One region of the Bacillus sp. A015 genome, then DNA from elsewhere that is predicted to be linked to it. Evidence: riboswitches for the same ligand, from Rfam matches in the RefSeq annotation. Region 1 holds a riboswitch; the other holds the start of a gene.
The links. A riboswitch is a leader RNA that binds a small molecule or an ion and turns the genes downstream of it on or off. The one in region 1 is predicted to bind glycine.
Positions count from the first base shown of each region.

Region 2: another riboswitch for glycine. It lies ahead of ACSLGF_RS12380 (amino acid permease); the one in region 1 lies ahead of gcvT (glycine cleavage system aminomethyltransferase GcvT).

Region 1 is NZ_JBSPZB010000002.1:237,424-243,080, forward strand. It holds gene gcvPB (aminomethyl-transferring glycine dehydrogenase subunit GcvPB) at 1-1,188, opposite strand, end outside; gene gcvPA (aminomethyl-transferring glycine dehydrogenase subunit GcvPA) at 1,181-2,527, opposite strand; gene gcvT (glycine cleavage system aminomethyltransferase GcvT) at 2,544-3,641, opposite strand; glycine riboswitch at 3,747-3,842, opposite strand; glycine riboswitch at 3,846-3,953, opposite strand; gene ACSLGF_RS02860 (DEAD/DEAH box helicase) at 4,204-5,657, shown strand, end outside.
Region 2 is NZ_JBSPZB010000014.1:272-5,928, forward strand. It holds gene ACSLGF_RS12380 (amino acid permease) at 1-1,228, opposite strand, end outside; glycine riboswitch at 1,391-1,470, opposite strand; gene ACSLGF_RS12385 (LacI family DNA-binding transcriptional regulator) at 1,744-2,766, shown strand; gene ACSLGF_RS12390 (MFS transporter) at 3,186-4,367, shown strand; gene ACSLGF_RS12395 (quinate/shikimate dehydrogenase) at 4,386-5,288, shown strand; gene ACSLGF_RS12400 (MFS transporter) at 5,328-5,657, opposite strand, start outside.

The DNA.
Region 1 (5,657 bases):
CCGCACACCTAGTTTCTTCTGACGTTTACCTGAAAGGACAAATTCATGCTTACAGTGACGATCAAATGGTAAATCGTAATGAGCACATAAGCGGCGCATCATATAGTTCGCATTTAACACAGCATTATCTGTTACAGCCTTTAAGCCGTCTGGACCCATAGAGCGGATGTACGCATATGCCCTGACGTTAATGCCAAAGTTGCCATAGAACGGCTTGACGCGTCCAATTGATTGTGGACGATCATCATCAAAATAAAAACGACCTTCCTTCTTCACAAGCACTGGCTTTGGCAAGTACGGAATCAAATCCTTTTTCACTCCAACTGGACCTGAACCAGGACCTCCGCCTCCATGTGGACCTGTAAAGGTTTTATGAAGATTTAAGTGAACCACATCAAATCCCATATCTCCTGGTCTTGCTCTGCTTAAAACGGCATTCAAGTTCGCTCCGTCATAATAAAGCTTACCGCCAGCTCCGTGAACGATTTCAGCCATTTCTAAAATGTTTTCTTCAAAAAGGCCGAGTGTATTCGGGTTTGTCAGCATAAGAGCCGCTGTTTCTTCATTCACAACACGGCGTAAATCCTCTAAATCAACAAGCCCATTTTCATCAGATGCAACGGTAATCGTTTCAAACCCAGCCACTGTCGCAGATGCCGGATTCGTTCCATGAGCAGAATCCGGCACGATGACTTTTGTTCGCTTATGATCTCCTCTTGCTTCATGGTACGCACGAATCATCATGAGCCCCGTCCATTCGCCATGTGCACCTGCCGCAGGCTGTAATGTCACTGCGTCCATCCCTGTGATTTCTTCAAGATGGTCGCCTAGGTCATAAAGTAATTCTAATGCTCCTTGCACAGTGTCTGCTTCTTGAAGTGGATGAATTTGCGAGAAGCCTGCAAGGCGTGCAACCTTTTCGTTAATCTTTGGGTTATATTTCATCGTACAAGAGCCAAGAGGGTAAAATCCGGAATCAACTCCATGATTACGTCTTGATAGTGCCGTATAATGGCGCATGATATCAAGCTCAGATACTTCCGGAAGCTCAGCATCCTCATGACGAATGTACGTTTCATCAAATAAAGCCGGGAGCTCCTGTTCGGGTACATCTAAATCAGGCAGGCTATAACCAATTCTTCCTTCTTTGGATAATTCAAAAATAAGCGGCTGATCTTGTTTATTCATGGCGATCCCCCAATTCCTTGATGAACGTATCAATTTCTTCTTTTGTTCTTAGCTCTGTCACGGCTACAAGCATGTGCTGCTGAAGCTCTGGGTAGTCTATCCCTAAGTCATAGCCGCCGATGATCCCTTTTTCAAGCAATCGTTTATTGGCTTCTTTTACAGGCTCATTTAACTTGATCACAAATTCATTAAAATGGGCTCCTTCTACATCAGCCTGAAGCCCATGTTTTTCCGCCTGCGTCTTGGCATAATGGGCTTTTTGCACGTTTTGATAGGCGATTTCTTTTATGCCTGTCTTTCCAAGTGCCGTCATCGCAACAGAAGCGGCTAACGCATTTAATGCCTGATTCGAACAAATATTTGACGTCGCTTTGTCTCTTCGAATGTGCTGTTCACGTGCTTGAAGGGTCAGCACAAATCCACGAACGCCATTTTCATCTTCTGTTTGACCGACTAAACGCCCTGGAACTTTTCGCATTAATTTTTTCGTCACGGCAAAATACCCGCAATGAGGTCCGCCAAATGCAGCCGGAATGCCAAACGGCTGTGCATCACCAACAACAATATCTGCCCCCAGTTTTCCTGGCGGCGTCAGTAAACCGAGTGCAAGCGGATTACTTGAGACAATGAACAGGCTCTTTCCTTTATGGGCAATCGGTTCAATCTCTTTTAACGGTTCGACTACACCGAAAAAGTTTGGATATTGTACAAGAACAGCTGCTGTTTCGTCGCAGACGGCCTCTTCTAATGCCGCTACATCCGTCTGCCCTTTTCGCGCAGGTACCTCAACTACTTCAATATGCTGTCCTTTGGCATATGTTTTCAGCACCGCTCTTGATTCAGGGTGAACCGACTCAGAGACAACAATTTTCTTTTTCTTTGTATGTCCTGCAGCCAGCATCGCCGCTTCAGCTAATGCGGTTCCGCCATCATACATCGAGGAGTTGGCAAGATCCATGCCGGTCAGCTCAGCGATCATCGTTTGAAACTCAAAGATGGCTTGCAATTCACCTTGCGAAATCTCGGGCTGATAAGGTGTATACGCTGTATAAAATTCAGAGCGTGAGATGACGTGATCTACAATGACAGGCTGATAATGATCATACACACCAGCACCAAGAAACGATGCATAGGAAACAGTATCCTTATTCTTTGCAGCTAAGCGAGATAATTCCCGCACAAGCTCTGTTTCAGATGCGGCTTCTTTGATGTTGTATGCTCCTTTGAATCGTACTTTCTCTGGGATATCTGAAAAAAGCTCATCAATCGACTGAACGCCGATGACATCCAGCATTTCTTTTTGATCTTGCTCTGTTTGCGGCAAATACCTGTGCTTCATCCTCTATTCCCCCTCGTTATTTGGCTCTTTTATAAAATGGTGTGGCGACGATTTTGGCTTTTAGACGTTTTTTACGAACTTGTACTTCCACCTCTGCCTGAAGCTGCGCCTCTGATGTTTCGATCAAAGCAAGCCCGACATTTTTCTTTAACGTTGGAGATTGTGTACCCGTTGTGACAATTCCAATCTGCTTCTCTCCTGAAAAGACCGGATAGTCTGTACGCGGAATCCCTTTATCAATCATTTCAATGCCGACAAGCTTTCGCTTCGTTCCTTCTTCTTTTTGCTTTTTGAGCGCTTCTTTCCCAATAAAATTAGCTTCTTTATCCGTTTTGACAGCAAAACCAATCCCGCCCTCTAATGGGGAAATATCCTTTGTGAGCTCCTGACCATAAAGCGGGAGTCTTGCTTCAAATCTCAAGGTGTCACGTGCACCGAGCCCGCACGGTATTAACCCTTTAGGCTGGCCCGCTTGTAATAAAGCCGACCAAATGTGCACTGCATCTTCTGACTGGCAGTAGATTTCAAAGCCGTCTTCTCCTGTGTAGCCAGTTCTTGAAACAAGCACCTCTTTTTGAGCGACCTCAGCCTGTGATAAAAACGTAAATGGCTTGAGAGATGTCACCTCTTCGCCCGCCACATCCTTGATGATGTCAGCAGCAAGAGGTCCTTGAAGTGCTAGCAAGGCGATTTGATCAGAGACGTTTTTGATCAATACGTCATCCTCCCCCTGATGCTTGAGCAGCCAATCCACATCTTTTTCGATATTTGATGCATTAATGACAAGTAAATAGTTGTTCTTTTCTTTTTGATAGACGAGCAGGTCATCCACCGTCCCGCCATCTTCATAACACATGGCTGTATATAGTGCCTTACCATCCGTCAGCTTAGACAGATCATTGGTTAATAACCTTTGTAAAAAAGGAAGGGCATCTTGACCTTTGACTTCCACCTCACCCATGTGAGACACATCAAAAAGCCCTGCTTTTGTTCGAACAGCTTCATGTTCTTCTTTAATGGAAGAAAATTGGACAGGTAATTCCCAGCCCCCGAAGTCAATGGTTTTTGCGCCAAACGTTTCATACGCATGAAAAAGCGGTGTTCGTTTCAACATCAATCGTTTCCCCCTTTTTTCTTACAGTGCAGATCACAAGCTGAATTTTCAGAAAAAAATCACAGCAAAAAAGGACAGAGAGCTCCCTTTTTATCAAAAAGAAGTCTCTGTCCTTGCACCTGAAAGTTTACAGCACAACATCATTGTGCGTTTTCCCCTTTGGTGGTTTGCTAAAAAACAATGAGCAAACACTCTCCAGAGTTGCGTCCGGTAAGAGTACTTTTGCCTGAGAGATTCACTGAATCAATTCAGCTTGCTCCTTCGGCGCCTGCCAGTGCAAAATAACCGCCAAGTCTCTCCCCATACCATCATCCGCTCATATTCTTCACATTTATTGGACATACTATCAAAATGGGTGACTTATTTTCTAGATCACTTACCAACATCCTACCACTAGAAATGGATCAAGAGCAACAGAAAAATCATTAACATTTTTAAAATAAATGTTCAATATCGTTCGCTTTTATTGAAATATACAGTCTTTTAAAGACCTCTTAAAAAATGAAGCGTTTAAAAACAGAACGTTTTTATCATAAACCGACTAGAAAGGCAGGCGATGACATTGAATATTCAAACGATTTTTGATCAGGAATGGGCAAGTGAATTTCAGCAGCGGCTTTCAGCAGACGGTCCCTGGGCGAACTGGGATATGTACCGATTAGCGACGCAGGTTCAGAAAGTCACGGCGATTGATTCATTCGAGGGTTTGCAAGCTCCTACGCACCTACCTGACTTCACTCCTTTAAAACACCAGCTCGAAGCAGCCAGAAGAGTCGTAGAAGAGATGAACGGGAAAGCCATTCTAGCAGATGAAGTGGGACTTGGGAAAACTGTAGAAGCAGGACTCATTATCAAAGAATACATGATTCGTGGACTTGCCAAAAAGATTCTCATTCTCGTCCCCGCCTCCCTTGTGTCTCAATGGGTGCAGGAGCTGCGGACGAAATTTTACATTGATGCTGTCGAACAAAAAAAAAGCTATGTGTGGGAGCAGTGTGACGTCGTGGTTTCCTCAATTGATACAGCCAAAAGACAGCCGCATCGAGACACGATTTTATCTATCGCCTACGATATGGTTATTATTGATGAAGCACACAAACTGAAAAACAATAAAACGAAAAACTATGAATTTGTGAGAAATCTAAATAAGAAGTTCTGCCTGCTGCTTACAGCTACGCCTATTCAAAACCGAATCGGAGAAATTTTCAATCTCGTTTCCCTTCTGAAGCCAGGCCATCTTGGGAATGAACATCAGTTTAAAGATGTTTTTGCCAAAAAGGACTTGCAGCTTGAAGATCATGATCGATTGAAACAGCTAATCAATAAAGTGATGATTCGTAACCGAAGAGAAGACACTGGCATCGAGTGGTCAAAACGGCATGTCAAGACGATTTCCATTCATTTCTCTCCGACAGAGCAAGCGTTATATGATGAAATCTGCAAGCTGAAAGAGAATCCAGCTTATACAAAGCACATGTTTTCAATCATGACCTTGGAACGGGAATGCTGCTCAAGCCGTGAGGCGGTCTATATGACGATAAAAAAAATGCAGGAAGAAGAAAAACACATTTTAGGATCTTCTGCCATTGCGCAAATCATGGAGAAAATCAACCAAGTCGAGCAAAATTCAAAGGCGCTGGAAGTCGTCAAACTCATTCAGCAGTTAAATGAGAAAGTGATTATTTTCACTGAATATCGTGCGACACAAATTTATTTACAATGGTTTCTTCAGCAAAACGGCATTAGCTCGGTTCCTTTTCGAGGCGGCTTTAAGCGGAGCAAAAAAGACTGGATGAAAGATTTATTTAGAGAACGGGCTCAAGTATTAATTGCTACAGAAGCCGGCGGCGAAGGGATTAACCTTCAGTTTTGTAACCAGATCATCAACTACGACCTTCCGTGGAATCCGATGCGTCTAGAACAGAGAATTGGACGTATCCACCGCCTTGGCCAAGAGCGGGATGTCCACATTTACAATATGGCAACGAATGGAACAGTCGAGGAACATATTCTAAA
Region 2 (5,657 bases), on a different contig from region 1:
CAAAAAGCACAAGAACACAAATATTCACAAAAGGTGTGAATGGCGCTTTAAAGGTAGATGCTGCATGCAGTTCAGGACGTGTTTTTTTATATTTCAGGTGACATATTAAAATAATACTCCATACCCAAATGAAACAAATGGCACTGATTGTTGTCACAATGCCAAAGGCTTGTTCAGGAATCAGCTTGCTTAAAAGAGCCCCGACAGATACCACGATCGTTGAAACAAACAGTGCATTGCTTGGGACAGCGTGCTTATTCAGACGGCCAAAGGAGGATGGTCCCTGCTTTTGATGACTGAGATTATACAAAATACGGCTCGTCGAGAACATGCCGCTATTACAAGCGGAAGCCGCAGAAGTCAGGACAACAAAATTAATGAGCCCCGCTGCTACTGGTATACCAATCAGTCCAAAGGTTTTCACAAAAGGACTTTCTGATGCACTGAGCTCGGTCCATGGGTTGATACATAATAATACAAAGATCGCACCCACATAGAAAAATAGAATTCTTAATGGAATTTTATTAATCGCAGACGGAATGTTTTTTTGTGGATTTGCTGTTTCTGCTGCGGACACGCCAACAAGTTCCACTCCCACATACGCAAAAATCACCATCTGGAATGACAATAAGAAGCCTGTGACACCATTTGGAAATACCCCGCCATGTGACCAAAGGTTCGTGACCGTCACAGGCCCGGCATCTGTTTGAAAACCAATGATTAAAAGAACAACCCCAACGCCAATTAGCAGTAGAATCGTAATGACTTTAATCAGTGCAAACCAAAATTCCATTTCTCCAAAAAGCTTCACCGTTAATAAATTAAACCCTAGTAAAATCAACAAACAAATGATTGCAGGAATCCATTGCGGAATGTCAAACCAATACTGCACATACACCCCGACCGCAATGACATCAGCCATCGCTGTCATAATCCAGCAAAACCAATACGTCCAGCCAGTTACAAAGGAAGCCCATGGGCCAAGATAGTCCTCTGCAATATCGGTTAATGACTGATAGCCCGCCCTTGATAAGAGCAATTCTCCAAGTGCCCTCATGACAAAAAAGATGGCCATTCCGACAATTAAATAAGCAAAAATAATCGACGGACCTGCCAATTGAATGGCCTTTCCAGAGCCTAAAAACAGCCCTGTTCCGATGGTTCCGCCTATTGCAATTAATTGAACATGACGGTTTGATAAAGCTCGTTTTAATTCTTGTTGTGCCAATGTCAACGCCCTCCTCCGACACGATCCTATACTAAAATAATGAACCTTCAAAAAGTCCATAAAAAAAGAGATTGGATGCGCTCCAATCTCATGGTCATAAAAGAATAGCAAAATAGAGAAAAGCAATACATGGCATCATCCATGCATCACAAATACAATATTTCGTACTCTTCTGTCCTTTTGCCTGAGATTGTGAACCCTTCGGCGCCGCACGTACATGCGGTCTCTCCAGAAGCTGCTCCTGCCATAGTGTGACCCACAGCAATCATAGCCTTCGTTATTTACTTAAAATGTTGCTATTTCTGAATAATTTTATATTTTACGCCTCTAGAAGAAAGCTGTCAATGGTAATCTTTTAAGATTTTATCTCCTCCCTATTTGACTCAATATGACTTCACTTCATCAACACCCCCTGATAAGGTATAATAAATCAAAAGATGTTCGGCTCGTTTGATGGAGAAATCCATCCTGACCATGAACCAAGTTAGGCAATCCATTGAAGTTGGTGAAGATAAATGAAAAAATTGAACAAACAGCGTGTCACATTACAGGAAGTCGCCCGGCATGCCGGTGTCTCGACCTCAACGGCCTCACTCGTTGTTCGAAACAATCCTAGAATCTCTGAAGCCACTCGAACAAAAGTACTGCAATCCATGGAGGATTTAGGATACGTGTACGACCGCGTCGCTGCAAACATGCGGTCAAAAAGCTCCAATATTGTGGGTGTTATCGTCACGGACATTTCAAACACCTTTATTTCTGAGTTTTTAATCGGCGTGCAAACCACACTTGAATCACTTGGCTATACCGTTTTACTTGGTACAACCTTTGACAGTGTCGATAAGCAGGAACGGCTCATTTCCACAATGGTAGAGCACCGGGTTGGCGGGATTATTTTAAACCCAGCTTCGAAAAGCTCTACTCGGACGGTCAAACAGTTAAATCAAATTCGCACCCCAAAAGTACTGGCAAACCGTGAATTAGCGGATGTGCGCTGTGACTATGTCGGCGCTGATTATGAACAAGGCGCTTGGATGGCGGTACATCACCTTCTTCAAAAAGGACATCGACGTATTGCCTTTTTAGGCGGCATCAAGTCCTCATCGACTTGGATTGAACGCATGAAAGGTTTCAAAAGAGCCCATGATGAGGCAAACCTGACGATTGATGAATCTCTTATTATCGATATGGAACCTACCCGTGAAGGCGGGAAAGAAGCCCTTACCCAAGTCATCGACCAGCCCGAGCCTCCTACTGCTATTTTTTGCTTTAGTGACTTAGTCGCGTTTGGGGTCATTCAGGAACTGACAGTACGTGACATCAAGCCTGGTGAAGACATCGATGTTGTTGGATTCGATAACATCCCTGAAGCGGAGATGTATCATCCGCCGCTCACCACTGTCTCATCATTCCCACGATCCATCGGGGTAAAAGCAGCGAACCTTTTATATCATAAAATGAACGAGCAGGATGAAGAGCTGCAGCGATTGATCCTAAAGCCTCAACTTCATATTAGAGAAACCTCTACATCATCATGAAAGGGAGAATTGCATGCAGCAATTCTCTTTTTTTTATTGATCAAGTCAACCATTTCTTTATTTCATTTTTCTTTTTTTACATCACAAAGTCATAAACTTGACACATTTAAAGCGCAGGAGTATATTTATCACGTTGCTTCTTTTAGTATATCGTTATACCTAATTCGTCATACTGTTATTTTTATTTAACAACAGTTGAAATTGATAATTTCTGATTCTGATCAAATCATGAAGATACACTTTCTTATCAAGAGTGTTGTTATTTTTTATTTTTAGTAGAACGATGTACTTAATGGAAGAACAGATGAATATTCATTATTTTTTCATCAATCACACAAAGGGTGTTGTGATGGGCTTGATATTACAAAGGTAAACAAAGAATTTGACCCAAAAAGGGTTTTAAATATAGGAGTGGGAACATGAAAAATCCTTATATTAAATCGTCACTTGGCATGTATTTAAACTACTTCATGCTCGGCATGATCAATATTATTGTGGCATCCAACATGGAAAGCTTATCTGAACGCTACCATGTGGATATTCCGAAAATCAGCTTGCTTGTATCGGCGATCGGAATAGGTAAACTGATTGCTCTCTTTTTCTCTGGACGGTTAGCAGACCGCTGGGGACGTAAGCCTGTCATTATTACAGGAAACTTTCTTTACTTATTATTCTTAATCGGAATTCCAACGACAACGAATTATACACTCGCTTTTATCTTTGCGATTTCAGCAGGGATTGCAAACTCACTGCTTGATTCAGGGACATACCCTGCTCTAACAGAATCGTTTCCTAAAAAGGCAAGTTCAGCTTCTGTTTTAGTGAAGGCGTCCGTTTCAATTGGAGCGACTGTTCTTCCATTTATCTTGGCGTTCCTTATTGCACATGACATCTTCTGGGGCTGGGCGTTCTTTGGACTAGGACTTCTTTATTTACTCGTAGGGATTTACTTGATCTTTATGCCATTCCCGAACCATAAGCAAGTCTCTTCACAAGATGATCTTCCAGTGCAGGAACAAATGAAGGAAGAACCTAAAATGGTTGGTGAAGGCTTAGCTGTTGTGCTCATGGGATTCACGTCTACTGCATTGTTTGTCGTATGGCAGACGTGGCTTCCGCAACTCGGGTTAAAACTGATTGGACTTGGCACAGGACAAGCGACGCAGCTTCTTTCTTATTTTAGTATTGGTGCCCTTGTGTCTGTTCTATTACTATCGATCGTATTAGATAAATTTATTTCACCTATTATGGTCGCCATTATTTACCCAATTGGGGCATTCCTTGCAATGTTTTCACTATTTCAAATCGAAACGTACAGCATTGTGATTGTCAGCACCTTTTTCTTAGGATTATTTACAGCAGGGATCTTCCAGCTGGCCATGAGTATTATGATGAAATTATTCCCTACAAACAAAGCAACGGTTTCATCATACGTCAACATTGCGGCAAGCTCAGCGTTTATTCTTGTGCCGCTCATTACAAGTGGGTTGGTCAGCACGTACGATATTAAAATGACGTTATTTTTCGATATGATCATTGCGGTCATTAGCGTATTGTTAGCAGTCTTTGTTTTAGGACGCATGAAAAAATTGTCTAGATAATAAAAGGAGATGTCAATTATGACAAACATACATGAACGAAATATTGATGGAAAAACAAAATTAGTCGGTCTTCTTGCTACACCAATTGGACACAGCCTGTCACCACGGATGCACAACCTTGGATACACATTAACAGGTATCAACTACGCTTACCTAGCCTTTGAAGTAGGAAATGATGAACTAGAAGCAGCAGTAAACGGAATGAAAGCGATGGGTGCAGCTGGATTTAACGTATCTATGCCAAATAAAATGAAAGTGCTGGATTACTTAGATGAACTAGATGATTCTGCGAGATATACACGTGCAAGCAACACTGTTGTGAACAAAGATGGCAAGCTGATTGGCTACAACACAGATGGTCTTGGTTACGTGAGAAACTTGATTGAACATGGCGTTGAACTAGCTGGACAAAAGGTAACACTTGTTGGCTCAGGCGGTGCTGCGACACCGATTGCCATTCAACTTGCACAATCAGGTATTCGTGAAATTAGTATTTTTGCTCGTCAAGATCAATACTTTGTTCAAGCGGAAGAAAATGTGAAGTACATCAATGAAGAGATGAAATCATTCGGTGTCAAAGCGAACATTTTCCCACTTGAAGACAAAGACGCTTTCCGCCGTGAAGTAGCTGAAAGTGCGATCTTAGCAAATGGGACAAGCCTTGGAATGAAACCATTAGACCAGCTTAGCATTATTGATGACACGCTTGATGTACTGCGTAAAGATTTGATCGTGACAGATGTTGTGTACAACCCGCAAAAAACAAAACTTCTTGCTCAAGCACAGGAAGCGGGTGCCAAAACCATTAACGGTCTTGGAATGATGCTATGGCAAGGTGCTCTTGCTTACAAACTCTTTACTGGTGAAGATATGCCAGTTGATCAAGTGAAACAGATACTTTTTGAAAACGACCGTTTCTAAACAAAAAAGACGACTTCCTGAGTGGAGGTCGTCTTTTTTTTATTCATGTACCATGATTTGGCGGTATCGATACAGGATATACATTGCACCAATAATGGCCACAACAGCCACAACCGCATCGAACATAAAGATCTGTAAAATGGTCGAGTGGCTTTCAATCAAACCTGTTACGACCGGGATGACGATGGCCGACACCCCGCCGGCTGTTGAGATAATCCCTGTCATCGTTCCTTTGTTCTTCCAGAAGAATTCAGCCATCACCGTTAATGTCAGCTGAAAGACACCAGCCGTTGAAAATCCCAATACAAATGAATTGACAGTTCCTATGACTGGGGATTTTACGACCAGTAGCACACAGATAGAGGCAAG